3 regions of the Proteus faecis genome follow, and region 3 is predicted to be linked to each of the others. Evidence: predicted binding sites of a transcription regulator. Region 3 holds the regulator's gene; each other region holds the start of a gene.

Region 1 (5,080 bases), on a different contig from region 3:
GATGCTTCATTAAAACATTATGCCAAAGCACGGCAAGATCTGGATGCATTAGCACAACCCAGTGATCGTGAACTCATTCACCCACAATATTTAGCGCGTCGATTAAGTGAATTAGCAAATGATGACGCTATTTTCACCTGTGATGTAGGAACGCCAACAGTATGGGCGGCTCGTTATGTAGGAATGAATGGAAAACGTCGGTTACTGGGCTCTTTTAATCACGGCTCTATGGCAAATGCGATGGCTCAAGCCATTGGTGCGCAGTCGTTAGATAGAAAGCGTCAAGTTGTGGCAATGTGTGGTGATGGTGGATTTACTATGTTAATGGGTGATTTTATCTCATTAGCTCAAATGAATTTGCCGGTCAAAGTGATTATTTTTAATAACAGTGTATTAGGTTTTGTTGCGATGGAGATGAAAGCCGGCGGTTATTTAACGGATGGTACAGATTTACATAATCCGGATTTTGCTGCTATTGCTAATGCGTCTGGTATAAAAGGTATTCGAGTAGAAAAAGGTGAAGATCTAGATAATGCACTTAAAGAAGCTTTTGAACATGATGGCCCTGTAATTGTGGATGTGGTAACCGCAAAACAAGAGCTTTCTATGCCTCCTGAAATTAAATTTGAACAGGCTAAAGGCTTTAGTTTGTATATGATGAAAGCGATCATTAATGGTCGTGGTGATGAGATTGTACAACTTGCCAAAACTAATTGGTTACGTTAGTCGTTAAATTATACTCGTTATACTTCAAGTTGCAGGGGCGACTACGTTCAGTTAGTCACTTACCTGCAACTCAAATTATTTTGAGTATAAATTGAAGAGAAATAGACCAGACTCTATTAACTTTTATTATTGCGTTTTCTCTGTTAAACAGAAGTTTTCAATTAATTGCCCCATTAATTCACGAGTTGGTTCAATAAATGCCATATCAATAAATTCATCAGGCTGATGTGCTTGTTCAATAGAACCTGGGCCTAAAACTAAGGTAGGGCAGAGATCTTGAATAAACGGCGCTTCAGTACAGTAATTCACAGTTTGCGCTTTCTCACCTAACAGTTTTTCGATCACGGCGACCATTTTATGATCGGTTGGGCACTCATAACCCGGAATAGGATCGTGTAACGCTTCAACACTTAAACGACCTGGCCAACGTGCTTTGACTGGCGCTAATGTTTCGTGAAGTAAATCATCCAAGTCTTGCAATGTTAATCCTGGTAGTGGGCGAATATCCATATGTAATTCACAGCAAGCACAAATTCTATTTGCTGCATCACCGCCATTAATATAACCAAAGTTCATCGTTGGATAAGGAATAACAAACGCAGGGTTGTTATAGCGAGTTTTTAACGTATCGCGCAGTGTACTCAGGTGAGTAATAGATTCATGCATCAGTTCTATTGCATTCACACCTTTTTCTGGATCACTAGAGTGCCCTGATTGCCCTGTAATACGTATTGCATTTGATAAATGCCCTTTATGTGCACGAATAGGTTTTAGTGATGTGGGTTCGCCAATAATGGCAAAATCAGGGCGGATTGTTGTATGAGCGGCAAAATAACGAGCCCCTGCCATTGATGTTTCTTCATCTGCGGTAGCAAGAATGTAGAGAGGGTGAGTTAAGGTCTTAGTATCGACATCCCGCAATGCATCAAGAATAAAGGCAAAAAAGCCTTTCATATCAGCAGTGCCTAAGCCATATAACTTATTTCCTTTCTCTGTCAGCGTAAAAGGATCTTGTGTCCAACGGCCTTCATCAAACGGTACTGTGTCAGTGTGACCACAGAGTAGTAATCCACCTTTTCCCGTTCCTAATGTTGCCAGAAGGTTAAATTTACCTCGTGTTTCGGGCACGGGTTGGATTTCAATTGAAAAACCTAATGTTTCCAGCCAATTAGCAAGCAGATTAATCAGCGCTTCATTACTTTGATCGTTTTTAGCGTCTGTAGCACTGATAGAGGGTGTTGCAATTAATTGACGATAAATCTCAATAAATGTAGGTAATTTAATATTCACTGTTGACAGCCTTTCTTCATAATAGTATCAATATTCATGCACTTTTTTTGAATAAAAATACATTAATCGGTTTGTGTTCATAGTACAAGGTAAGAATGACATGTTAAATACTCTGATTGTAGGAGCAAGTGGTTACACTGGCGCTGAATTAGCCGCCTATCTTCAGCAGCATCCTCATGTGAATTTGAGCAGACTGATGGTATCCGCTCAAAGTGCAGATGCAGGAAAGTGCTTTTCTGAACTTTATCCACAATATCGTGGCTTAGTGGATCTCCCACTTGAGCCGATGGTTGATGTTGCTAAAGCCGCTGAAAACATTGATATCGTTTTTCTCGCAACGGCTCATGAAGTCAGCCATGACATCGCCCCTGTTTTTTTAGAGCAAGGTTGTGTGGTATTCGATTTGTCTGGTGCCTATCGAGTACAAAACAAGCATTTTTATCAACAATACTATGGATTTGAGCATAAAAATACTGATTGGTTATCACAGGCAGTTTATGGGCTGGCTGAATGGAATGCTGACATGATTAGTCAGGCTCAATTAATCGCTGTGCCAGGGTGCTATCCAACAGTCTCTCAGTTGTCATTAAAACCTTTAGTAGAAGCGGGATTTTTAGATACAGCACAGTGGCCAGTTATTAATGCGACTAGCGGGGTGAGTGGCGCAGGTAGAAAAGCCTCCTTAACCAGTAGCTTTTGTGAAGTGAGTTTGCAACCTTATGGCGTGTTTACTCATCGTCATCAACCTGAAATTGCAACACATCTGGGTATCAATGTGATTTTTACACCTCATTTAGGCAATTTTGCCAGAGGGATCTTAGCCACTATTACCTGTAAGTTAAAAACAGGCGTGACACAAGAGGATGTCAGACAGGTTTTTGAAGATGCTTATCAAGATAAACCATTAGTGCGTGTTTATGAAAAAGGGTTACCTGCATTAAAAGCCGTTGTAGGAACAGCATTCTGTGATATTGGGTTTGCTCAACAAGGTGAACATCTGATTGTCGTCGGTGTTGAAGATAACTTGTTGAAAGGGGCTGCTGCACAAGCAGTGCAATGTATGAATATTCGGTTTGGTTTCGATGAAACCGAATCACTTATTTAAATAATGAGTAGGGAAGTTTCATGGAACCATTAATTATCAAACTGGGTGGTGTGCTCCTTGATAATGAAGAAGCGTTAACGCGGTTTTTCACCGCATTACAACAGTATCGCTCAACGTATTCTCGTCCTTTAGTTATCGTGCATGGTGGTGGCTGTTTAGTGGATGAGTTGATGGGTAAATTGCAATTGCCTGTGGTGAAAAAACAGGGGCTTCGTGTCACACCTGCTGATCAGATAGATATCATCACAGGAGCACTTGCCGGAAGTGCCAATAAAACCTTGTTATCGTGGGCAACTAAGTTTGGGCTTAATGGCGTGGGGCTTTCTTTGGGGGATGGGCAATTAGCGAAAGTGACTCAAATTAATGAAGAGTTAGGCCATGTAGGAAAGGCCAATCCCGGCTCTCCTGATTTACTCAATTTACTATTGGGTGCTGGCTATCTACCTATTATCAGTTCTATTGGTATGACAGAACAAGGTGAGCTGATGAATGTGAATGCTGACCAAGCAGCAACCGCTATTGCTGAAACATTAGGCGCTGATTTAGTCCTGCTTTCCGATGTTAGTGGCATTTTAGATGGTAAAGGTCAGAAGATTGCCGAGATGTCAGCTGAAAAAGCACAGATGTTAATCGATCAAGGCATTATTACTGACGGCATGATAGTGAAAGTAAACGCAGCATTGGAAGCGGCTAAAACGCTAGGACGACCTGTTGAAATCGCAAGTTGGCGCCATGCTGAAAAACTGACGACATTATTTAATGGTGTTGCAGTAGGAACTCGTATTTTAGCTTAAAAAATCACTCTAGAAATCTTATCGCTATTTGATAGTTGGCGGATTTAAACAAATTGGGAATTGAAGGTTATCACTATGACTAAAGGTATTAAGAAAATTGTATTGGCATACTCTGGCGGATTGGATACATCGGCAATCATTCCTTGGCTAAAAGAACATTATGATAACTGCGAGGTTGTCGCTTTTGTGGCAGATGTGGGTCAAAGCCGTGATGATTTAGTTGGTGTAGAACAAAAAGCATTGGCATCAGGGGCTTCTGAGTGTCATATCGTCGATTTACGTGAAGAATTTATCAAAGATTACGTTTACCCAGTATTAAAAACAGGTGCTTTATATGAAGGTAGCTACTTATTAGGTACTTCAATGGCACGTCCTGTTATCGCTAAAGCACAAGTTGAACTAGCCTTAAAATTAGGTGCTGATGCTGTTGCTCATGGTGCAACGGGTAAAGGTAATGATCAGGTTCGTTTTGAAAGCACTTATGCGGCACTGGCTCCACAACTGAAAGTGGTTGCGCCTTGGAGAGAGTGGGATTTACGTTCTCGTGAAGCGTTATTGGATTATCTAAAAGTTCGTAATATCCCAACAACAGCAACCCTAGAGAAAATTTATAGCCGTGATGAAAACGCATGGCATATCTCAACAGAAGGAGGGGTATTAGAGAGCCCGTGGAATGCCTCAAATGAAGATTGTTGGGCATGGACCGTCGATCCTAAGAAAGCCCCAGAAACACCAGAATTAGTCACGGTTACAGTAAAAGCGGGTGAAGTTGTCGCAGTAAACGGTAAAACACAATCACCTTTTGAATGTTTAGATACATTAAATACATTAGGTGTGAAGCATGGTATCGGACGTATTGATATTGTTGAAAACCGTTTAGTGGGAATGAAATCTCGTGGCTGCTATGAAACCCCAGGGGGAACTATCATGATGGCGGCTTTGCGTGGTGTTGAACAACTTGTCCTTGATAGAGATGCATTTAAATGGCGTCAGCAATTAGGCTTAGAGATGTCTTATGTCGCTTATGATGGACGTTGGTTTACGCCAATTCGTGCTTCACTACAAGCTGCTGCTGAAGCACTGGCAAAAGATGTGAATGGTGAAGTGGTGTTAGAGCTTTATAAAGGTCATGTGAATGCAATTCAGAAAAAATCAGACAACAGCC
Region 2 (5,080 bases), on a different contig from region 3:
AATAAGCTTTGATCCCTTTGAAAATAGATTCTGCAATCTGTTGCTGGAATTTAGCTGTTTTTAGTTTTTTCTCTTCTTCAATATTACTGATAAAAGCAGTTTCTACTAAGATGGATGGGATCTCTGGCGCTTTTAATACCGCAAAACCGGCCTGATCGACTTTATTTTTATGCAGTTTATTAATACCGCCTAATAACTTAAGCACTTCACTACCAAATTTTAGGCTATCATTAATAGTCGCCGTTTGCACAAGATCAAGCATTGCATGGTCTACATACCGATCGCCACTTTTACTCACGCCACCAATTAAGTCAGACTCATTTTGTGTTTGAGCAAGATAGCGTGCTGTATTACTTGTTGCGCCCGTTTTTGATAATGCAAAAACAGATGAACCTCTTGCTGCACGATTTGTAAACGCATCAGCATGGATAGAGACAAATAAATCCGCTTGCATTTTTCTCGCTTTAGCAACACGTACTGTCAATGGGATAAAGACGTCTTCATTACGTGTCATATACGCCTTCATTTTGGCATCTTTATCAATAAGCGTTCTTAAACGACGAGCAATTTGTAAAACCACATCCTTTTCACGTGTTTTATATTTACCAATTGCCCCCGGATCCTCTCCACCATGGCCAGGGTCGATCATGATAATAATAGGTCTATCGCGCCCTGCTCTACCCGGTTTACGGGTATCCGTTTGTGCCGGCACAGCTTGCTGTAAATCACCATCGTTATATTCACGCAAGAGTGCTAAGAGAGGATCATCTTCAGTGTCAGCACCATGGCTTGGATAGAAATCTAATACCAAACGGTTTTTAAATTCAGCCACAGGTTTAAGCGTAAACATTTGTGGTTGTACAGGCGTTTTTACTTCAAATACCAGTCGTACTGTTTTAGGTGTATTTTGACCAACGCGAATAAGCTTTAAATACGGATCGCTAGTCTGAACCTGATTAGCGACACCTTTCAGTACGCTATTAAGTTGAATACCTTCTAAATCCACCACAATACGTTCAGGATTTGATAATGCAAACTGACGATATTTCAGTGGCGTACTGGATTCTATAGTCACGCGAGTATAAGTCGAGGCAGGCCAAACCCTCACAGCAACAATAGATGCTGTGGCAGCAAAACCAGCAGGACTAACACTTAACAATAATAACGCGCCAATTCCTTTAACAAGACGACGACGAGTTTGATTGTGCTCAGAATGACTCATGAAAATATTCCAAAAAAACGATTAACGTCAATAAACTCTAAAAAGAGATAAAAAAAGTTAAGAACAAAAAACTTTACCCAATCCACACTTCACTGTCACTTAAAAACAGCACAATTACTCACTTTTACACGAATATTCTGCCTTCAGGTAAAACAATAAGATAGGATTTTACTTGCCATTCCTCCTCAAAAAGAATAAAAATACATTAAATGCGAATAAAAATTCACTTGAGAGGGTTTTATGAAAGAGCGTAGCACCGAATTGGTCGATGGATTCCGCCACTCGGTTCCGTATATTAATGCACATAGAGGCAAAACATTTGTCATTATGTTGGGTGGCGAAGCCATTGCTCACGAAAATTTCCCATCCATCATTAATGATATTGGGTTGTTACATAGCCTAGGTATTCGTTTAGTGGTTGTTTATGGTGCTCGCCCACAAATTGATGCTGCTCTTGAAGTACAAAAAGTATCTCCGATTTATCATAAACATACGCGTATCACAGATAGTAAAACCTTAGAAATCGTGAAACAAGCTGCAGGTACATTGCAACTCGATATTACAGCTCGCCTATCAATGAGTTTAAGTAATACTCCATTACAAGGTGCCCATATTAATGTTGTCAGTGGTAACTTTGTTATCGCGCAACCATTAGGGGTTGATGATGGCGTTGATTACTGTCATAGCGGAAAAATTCGTCGTATTGATGAAGAAGCAATTCATCGCCAGTTAGACAGTAATGCTATTGTATTAATTGGCCCTGTTGCAGTCTCTGTTACGGGGGAAAGCTTTAATCTTACCTCAGAGGAAGTGGCAACACAGCTTGCGATAAAACTTAAAGCACAAAAACTAATTGGTTTTTGCTCATTTCAAGGTGTTGCCGATGAAGAAGGCCACATTGTTTCTGAACTGCTACCTAATCAAGCCGAAGATAAAATTCTAGAACTACAAACAGAAGGTGATTACCATTCAGGCACAGTAAGATTCTTACGGGGAGCGGTTAAAGCCTGTCGTCGAGGTGTAGAACGCAGCCACTTACTAAGTTATCAATCTGATGGTGCTCTTATTCAAGAATTATTCTCTCGTGATGGTATTGGTACTCAAATCGTCATGGAGAGTGCAGAGAAAGTTCGTAGAGCAAATATTAATGATATTGGTGGCATACTCGAACTTATTCGCCCATTAGAACAGCAAGGTATTTTAGTCAGACGCTCAAGAGAACAATTGGAAATTGAAATTGATCAATTTACTATTATTGAACGCGATAATATGACTATTGCATGTGCAGCGCTCTACCCTTATCCATCAGAAAAAATTGGCGAAATGGCGTGTGTGGCAGTACATCCAGATTATCGTAGCTCTTGCCGTGGTGAAGTTTTGCTACAACGGATTTCAGCACATGCTAAGCAATTAGGGTTAGAAAAGCTGTTTGTTCTAACAACTCGCAGCATACACTGGTTTCAAGAAAAAGGATTTGAACCTGCTGAAATTGATAAGTTGCCCATTGAAAAACAAGCACTTTATAATTACCAACGTCGCTCTAAAATTTTGATTTTAGACTTACATAAAGAGTAATTAATCATCATAAAAAAAGACAGGCCCCCTCTCAATGCCTGTCTTTTTTATTTTCTATTATTCACTAACAGCTAATAACGTAATTTATCAATTAATCCGCTTCGACGTTGAATACGTGTGTGTATTGCCATTCTCACCATAGACTCTGAAGCATAAAGAGAAAGCTTCTGTTTAGCACGTGTTAATGCGGTATACAGCAATTCACGACTAACAACAGGTGAAAACTTATCGGGTAGTACTAACGCTGTATGGGTAAATTCAGAACCTTGTGATTTATGCACTGTCATTACATATGCCGTTTCATGTTGTGGTAATCGACTCGGTTGGATCGCTTTCAACTTTCCATCAGGTAGTTGAAAAAAAGCCTTCATGTCACCTTCATCGTTATTGAGCATAATGCCAATATCACCATTAAACAGACCTAATGTACTATCATTTCGTTGGATCATAATGGGGCGTCCAATATAATCACTTTGATAACTATTTGTAGGACGGCGGATCAATCGCTGGCGATGCAATAACATTTCAATTCTGTCATTTAACCCACTCACACCAAAAGGGCCTTCTCTTCGCGCACACAATAAACGGTATTGGTTAAATGCATTAAGAATAATATCAGGTGAGGCTTTTTGAGAAACTAAAGTGAGGTATTCTCGATAGGCATTAACGGCATCTTGAATCATCAGTAAATAACTTTCTTTTGACTCCAAAGCAATAAAGCTCACATCTTGGGGCTCTAATGCTATTTCAAGCTGTTGTGGACTAATCTCTGCTTTTTTTAGTAACGTAATCGCTGTTTTGGTCTGCCCTTTATTAACCGCAAAAGCCAGTTGCCCTATCCCTGAATCTTCACCAAAACGATAACTTTTACGTAATAGACACAGAGAGTCACTGACGACAGATACTGGCGTTTGAGAAACTGGAATAATATCCGTAGATTTAACCAATTCACCTTGAGTTAAGTGATTAATCTGCTCAAATCTTTTTTGACTGAAACCATCTTCAGCAAAACGGCAGATATCACCTAATACAGCACCTGCCTCAACAGAAGCAAGTTGGTCTTTATCACCTAAGAAAATAACATGACATTTTAATGGAAGCGCATCAATCAAACGCGCCATCATAGGTAAATCAACCATTGAGGCTTCATCAACAACTAAAATATCAAGCTGTAATGGATTATCTTTATGGTAGCGCACTTGCTGGCTTTCAGGTTGAGCACCTAATAAGCGATGAATAGTTTGTGCCTGCTTTGGCATCCATTTATTTTCTTCTTCACTTAAATTAAGTTGCGCTAAGGCGTTACCTAAAGATTCCGTTAATCTTGCTGCCGCTTTACCTGTAGGAGCGGCTAATTGAATAATTGGTTTTTCATTCGATGTGAGCATCACAAAAGCAGCTAAAATTTTAGCAACGGTTGTCGTTTTACCTGTTCCTGGACCGCCAGAAATAATGGAAATAGGGCTGGTGATAGCAACGCTGGCAGCTATTTTTTGCCAATTTGTTTCTTGGTTTTCTTTCGTTGCTGGAAAAAGTTGGTTGAGTACCTTAATTAATTCATTTTCATCAATATCAACAATAGCCTGATCACGCCTAAAAAACTGAGCAACTTTCTCTTCATAACTCCACATTCTTTGTAGATAAAGATATTCATTATCTAAAATAATGGGAAAGGGGGAATCATCGCGACTTTGACTAACGCAATGACAATGAGTCAACTCTTCTACTATTTGTTTAGCAGAAGGTTTACCCATTTTTTGCCAAATCTCTTGTGCAAACTCTTTTTGTCTACCATCGAATAATTGATCTTTTTGAATAATATTCAATGGTAAACAAACGTGACCCGCTCCAGTTTGAGCACTCAAATAAGCAAATACAAACAGCAAAATAGGGTTTTCATCTTCAACCAGCATTTGTGCAAATCGAAGATCTAAAGGTCGTAATAAGTTTTGTGTAATCGCTTGTTCTAAGAGTTTGATCATTTTTATTTCTCACCGACTACATCTGGTTTGCTACTTTGTCCTGTAAATAGTGAATCTAATGCCAAAACAAAAGCTTCATCAGGCAAATAGGCATAAACACCATTTCCAGGGTGTGCTTTGTCTATACCACGTAAAAAGAGGTAATAAATTCCGCCAAAGTGACTTTTGTAATCATAATCAGGGATGCGCTGTTGTAAAAAGCGATGTAACGCTAAGGTATAGAGTTGATATTGTAAATCGTAGCGATGATCCATCATTGCATTCATCATCGCTTCTTGTGTGTAATCCTCACTCGATTCAC
Region 3 (5,080 bases):
GATAAATTCGCCTAATGTTTTCATGACGCAGGTCCTGAATGTGAGTGGGTAAAGTAAAAAAGGAGGAAAAACTCCTTGGTGGTGGCAAGTTTAGCCAAAGAATCGGATGATTCAAAGGTTAATCCGTTTCTTATCTGCTTTTTGATCGTTAGAATAGTGACCAACTTCATGCTATTGGACAGAAATTCATGCACATTCATATTCTTGGTATTTGTGGCACCTTTATGGGAAGTCTTGCCATTCTAGCTAGAGCGAAGGGACATAAAGTCACTGGCTCTGATGCTAATGTCTATCCACCCATGAGTACTTTATTAGAAAATCAGGGAATTGAACTGATTGAGGGATATGACCCAAAACAATTAGAACCAGCTCCGGACATGGTGATTATTGGTAATGCGATGACACGAGGAAATCCTTGCGTTGAAGCTGTACTTGAAAAAGGTTTGCCTTATACTTCAGGTCCACAATGGTTACATGATTATATTTTACCAGAACGTTGGGTGTTAGCTGTTGCTGGAACCCATGGTAAAACGACAACAGCGGGAATGTTGGCTTGGGTTTTAGAAGATTGTGGTTATAAACCCGGCTTTTTAATTGGTGGTGTACCAGGTAATTTCCAAGTGTCAGCACAGTTAGGCGAAAGTCCCTTCTTTGTGATTGAAGCTGATGAGTATGACAGTGCTTTCTTTGATAAACGCTCTAAATTTGTTCATTATTCTCCACGCACGCTGATTTTAAATAACCTTGAGTTCGATCACGCCGATATTTTTGATGATTTAGCCGCAATTCAAAAACAATTCCATCATTTAGTTCGTATCGTCCCTGGCTCAGGGAAAATCATCATGCCTGACAATGATATGAATTTAAAACAGACCATCAGTATGGGATGTTGGAGTGAACAAGAATTCACGGGAGAAACTGGGGATTGGCAAGCTAAAAAACTCAGTAATGACAGTAGTCATTTTGAGGTATATCACAAAGATGAGCGAGTCGGAGAGGTGTGTTGGGGACTTTCTGGTGAACACAACATGCAAAATGGTTTAATGGCGATTGTTGCAGCGCACCACGTTGGCGTTTTACCTGCTGATGCTTGTGAGGCATTGAATAAGTTTATTAATGCGCGTCGTCGCTTAGAACTACGTGGTGAGGTTAACCAAGTCAGTGTTTATGATGACTTCGCACATCATCCCACAGCGATTTTGGCAACACTTGAAGCGTTACGTAGTAAAGTCGGCGGAACAGCTCGTATTATTGCGGTGTTAGAGCCTCGTTCAAATACCATGAAAATGGGCATTAGCAAGGATGATATCGCTCCAGCATTAGGTCGTGCTGACGAAGTCTTTTTATTCCAGCCACCTAATATTCAATGGTTAGTGAGTGATATTGCAGAGCATTGTATACAACCAGCCCGTTGGAGTTCTGATCTGGATGCGTTAGTTGATATGATTGCGAAGGAAGCTCAAGCGGGCGATCATATTTTGATTATGAGTAATGGCGGCTTTGGTGGTATTCATGAAAAGCTGCTTGCAAAATTAGCACAGCCTAAAGATCTTGATAACCCGTATTAAAAATAAGTAAGCCACTGAAAACTCAGTGGCTTACTTTTTGAAGCTGCAGAAAGACTAATTATAATTCCTGATCAAAAAGATTCAGAATAGCGTCTCGTAATTCTTCTGTGGAAAATCCCGGTGCTGGTGTTGAAAAAATAGTATCATCACCCGCAATACTGCCAAGGATCCCTTCTGCTTTGCCTAATGAATCGAGTAAACGTGCAATAAGTTGTGCCGCACCTGGACTCGTTCTTATCACCACAACAGAGTGGTTATGATCGATATCGAGTACCAGATTTTTTAATGGGCTACTTGCTGTTGGTACGCCAAGCTCAGTAGGAAGGCAATATACCATTTCCATTTTGGCATTACGGGTTCTTACTGCACCAAATTTTGTTAGCATACGAGAGATTTTGGACTGATTAATATTATCAAATCCAGCCTCTTGTAATGCAGTCACAATCTCGCCTTGTGAACTGAATTTTTCTTCTTTCAGCAGGGCTTTAAACGCTTTAACCAAGTCTTCTTGCTTAGAAGGAACGCGCATAGTTCACCTTTAGTGAGTTATCAATAACCTGTGTATTATGCAGAGAAGTGAATTTTTATGCAACATAAGACGAAAGAAGGTGAGTGATAGCCTCCTCAAAATTGTAAATCAGAATGTATTGCAAAAAAATTTTATTTACAGCGTGTGAATGTGATAATTTAAGTAAAGTAAAATATTTGTTAATCAAATGATAAGCTTAAATGATTATCACAAGGATGATGGTGTACTTAACACTTTATCATATTTATTGAAATTATTTATCAAAAGAGTGTCCGCTATCTCATTAACAGATAAGCAATTTGTTTAGAATAACCAAAGTATTATTTTTCACTGAAAATGCCTTATTATGCAATATTGCTGTTAAATAATTGTTTTTTAAAGGTGAATTGCGTAATAGTGAGTATCTCGAAGGCGTTCCACTATCTCGTAAACTAAGGAGTATCAGAATGAAAGTAGCAGTTCTCGGTGCAGCAGGCGGTATTGGTCAGGCACTGGCGCTTCTTCTTAAAAATCAGCTTCCCGCTGGTAGTGAACTCTCTTTATATGATATCGCTCCCGTCACACCGGGTGTTGCAGCTGACTTAAGCCATATCCCAACTCAAGTTACTGTAAAAGGTTTTGCGGGTGAAGATCCTTCCCCTGCGCTAAAAGGCGCTGATGTTGTTCTGATTTCTGCGGGCGTTGCTCGTAAACCAGGCATGGATCGTTCTGATCTTTTCAATGTTAACGCTGGTATCGTGCGTAACTTAATTGAAAAGGTTGCACAAAATTGCCCGAAAGCACTTATTGGTATCATTACTAACCCAGTGAATACAACGGTTGCTATCGCAGCAGAAGTGCTTAAGAAAGCAGGCGTTTACGATAAGAAACGTCTTTTCGGTATCACTACACTCGACATTATTCGCGCCAATACCTTTGTTGCAGAACTAAAAGGTAAAGATCCACAAAAAACCAATGTTCCTGTGATCGGTGGACACTCTGGTGTGACTATTCTTCCTCTACTCTCTCAAGTTGACGGTGTTTCATTTAGCGATGATGAAGTCGCGGCGTTGACTAAACGTATTCAAAACGCGGGTACTGAGGTTGTTGAAGCAAAAGCGGGTGGTGGATCTGCAACATTGTCTATGGGTCAAGCAGCCGCACGTTTTGGTCTTTCATTAATTCGCGCTTTAAATGGCGAGAAAAATATTATTGAATGTACCTATACAGAAGGTGACGGAGAATATGCCCGTTTCTTTGCACAACCTATTCTTTTAGGTAAAAACGGTGTAGAGGAATATTTATCTATTGGCAAATTAAGTGATTTTGAAAAGCAATCTCTAAATGGTATGTTAGATGTATTGAAAAAAGATATAATTCTTGGTGAAGAATTTATTAATAAATAAAGAAATACTTTTTTTGCTATAAAAATAATGCAAATTTAAATAAAAACCGCTGGTACTATATCAGCGGTTTTTTTTATTAATTATAATGTGTGTAATTATTAGTTAATTATTAGTTTTGGTACGAATCTTTCGTTCAAGTAATTCTCCTGTTTCAGGATGGAAATAACGGCTAGGCCAAATTTCACTAGGAGCAACACCAAGATAATCAGCAATGATTTTCTCTCCTTTAGGCCAAGGTCGTGACAGTGCATTAGCGAGAGTTGAAGAGCTTAACCCTGCTTTGCGAGATATGGCAGCAAGTGTTGTTCCTCGTTTTCTAAGTGCGGCAATAATATCGGCAGGATGCCAATCAGATTTCCTTGAAATCATTTTTAATCCTTTTTCTATAAAATTGATTGCTGTGTTAGTGGTATAAATAACAGTTTATTAGAAATGTCCTAAAGCATTTAAACTGATTATTTAGAAAATAAAATAACATTATTTTTCTAAAAAGATTTCTGATTTTTTTCTTAATAATTTCTTTTTTGAAGTTGATAACAATTTTAGAGAAACATAATGAAAAAAGAGTGGTATACGGCAAAGGAATTGACGGGTATAGGTGGATTACCTAAATCACCACAAGGGGTAAATTCAAAAGCGAGACGAGAGTCTTGGCAAAAACAGAATGTAAAAAATAAGCAAGGTAATGGTGTTGAATATCATTATTCTTGTTTACCAGAAGAAACATTAATTGCTCTAGAACTTTATGAGCCATTAGCACATTACAAACTAAATAAAAAAGAGGAGCCACTCGTTATCTGGGTGAAAGCATTCCAACAACTAAATGATGGTGAACAAAAAACATTAACAGAGCTGATATTGCGGGATGGTATTAGAAGTTTTTTAGAAAAAGTCGTCAATGATTAGGCGATTTTAAAGAATCTATTATTGCGTTATCCGCAACAGATATCTATCTGACTAACCTCTTAGTTGAATGTGAGATGAGATCATGAAAAAAGAATGGTATACAGCAAAAGAATTAGTGGGGCTTGCGGGGTTACCTAACTCCCCGCAGGGAGTTAACTTGATGGCGCGTCGTGAAGGATGGGAAAACCGTCGTAAACGTGGCGTTCAGGGTAAAGCTGTCGAATATTCCGTAAAAAGTCTGCCTGATGAGGTGATTAGTGTGCTCGCTGCACATGAACCCCCAGCAGAGTATTTATCTAAACGTCAGGATGCCTTTTTGATTTGGGTTGAAGCCTATTATCAACTGACTAAATCAGAACGAGAAAAGATTGTGAAATTCGTACTGCGCGAAGGGCTAGCAAAGCTCATTAGCTATATTGATGCGGATAATCAAGATGCTATCGAACGAGAAAATGAAGAAGTTCTCAATAAATTAAAAAGCCCACCAGAATCGATGTAGTCGCTCTAGCGGGCTTCTTTACATAACTAGTGTTTATGATACTAATGTTATGATTGACGTTGTACAGCGACGTGAGCAAGCCCAATAAGCGCATCTTTATACGGTGAGTTAGGTATAATTGATAAAGCTTCAATCGCTTTGTCTGCTTCTTCTTCTGCTTTTTGACGGGTATATTCCAAAGAGCCACACTGTT

Evidence for each region. The regulator ArgR, encoded in region 3, controls arginine synthesis, uptake and breakdown. The targets are predictions, from matches to a motif close to ANTGAATAAAAATACANT.
Region 1: a site for ArgR is predicted at 2,063-2,080, ahead of argC (N-acetyl-gamma-glutamyl-phosphate reductase). Genes of this name have one in related genera too.
Region 2: a site for ArgR is predicted at 1,412-1,429, ahead of argA (amino-acid N-acetyltransferase). Genes of this name have one in related genera too.

Annotation. Positions count from the first base shown of each region.
Region 1 covers NZ_JASVWV010000007.1:9,961-15,040, reverse strand. Annotated here, with positions in the region: gene poxB (ubiquinone-dependent pyruvate dehydrogenase) at 1-726, shown strand, start outside; gene argE (acetylornithine deacetylase) at 853-2,016, opposite strand; gene argC (N-acetyl-gamma-glutamyl-phosphate reductase) at 2,117-3,121, shown strand; gene argB (acetylglutamate kinase) at 3,142-3,915, shown strand; gene QSH13_RS10545 (argininosuccinate synthase) at 3,991-5,080, shown strand, end outside.
Region 2 covers NZ_JASVWV010000009.1:53,223-58,302, forward strand. Annotated here, with positions in the region: gene amiC (N-acetylmuramoyl-L-alanine amidase AmiC) at 1-1,222, opposite strand, end outside; gene argA (amino-acid N-acetyltransferase) at 1,463-2,797, shown strand; gene recD (exodeoxyribonuclease V subunit alpha) at 2,869-4,779, opposite strand; gene recB (exodeoxyribonuclease V subunit beta) at 4,782-5,080, opposite strand, start outside.
Region 3 covers NZ_JASVWV010000005.1:132,268-137,347, reverse strand. Annotated here, with positions in the region: gene fbp (class 1 fructose-bisphosphatase) at 1-24, opposite strand, end outside; gene mpl (UDP-N-acetylmuramate:L-alanyl-gamma-D-glutamyl-meso-diaminopimelate ligase) at 189-1,568, shown strand; gene argR (transcriptional regulator ArgR) at 1,627-2,097, opposite strand; gene mdh (malate dehydrogenase) at 2,544-3,482, shown strand; gene QSH13_RS08960 (helix-turn-helix domain-containing protein) at 3,585-3,851, opposite strand; gene QSH13_RS08955 (DNA-binding protein) at 4,038-4,388, shown strand; gene QSH13_RS08950 (DNA-binding protein) at 4,471-4,887, shown strand; gene ispB (octaprenyl diphosphate synthase) at 4,935-5,080, opposite strand, start outside.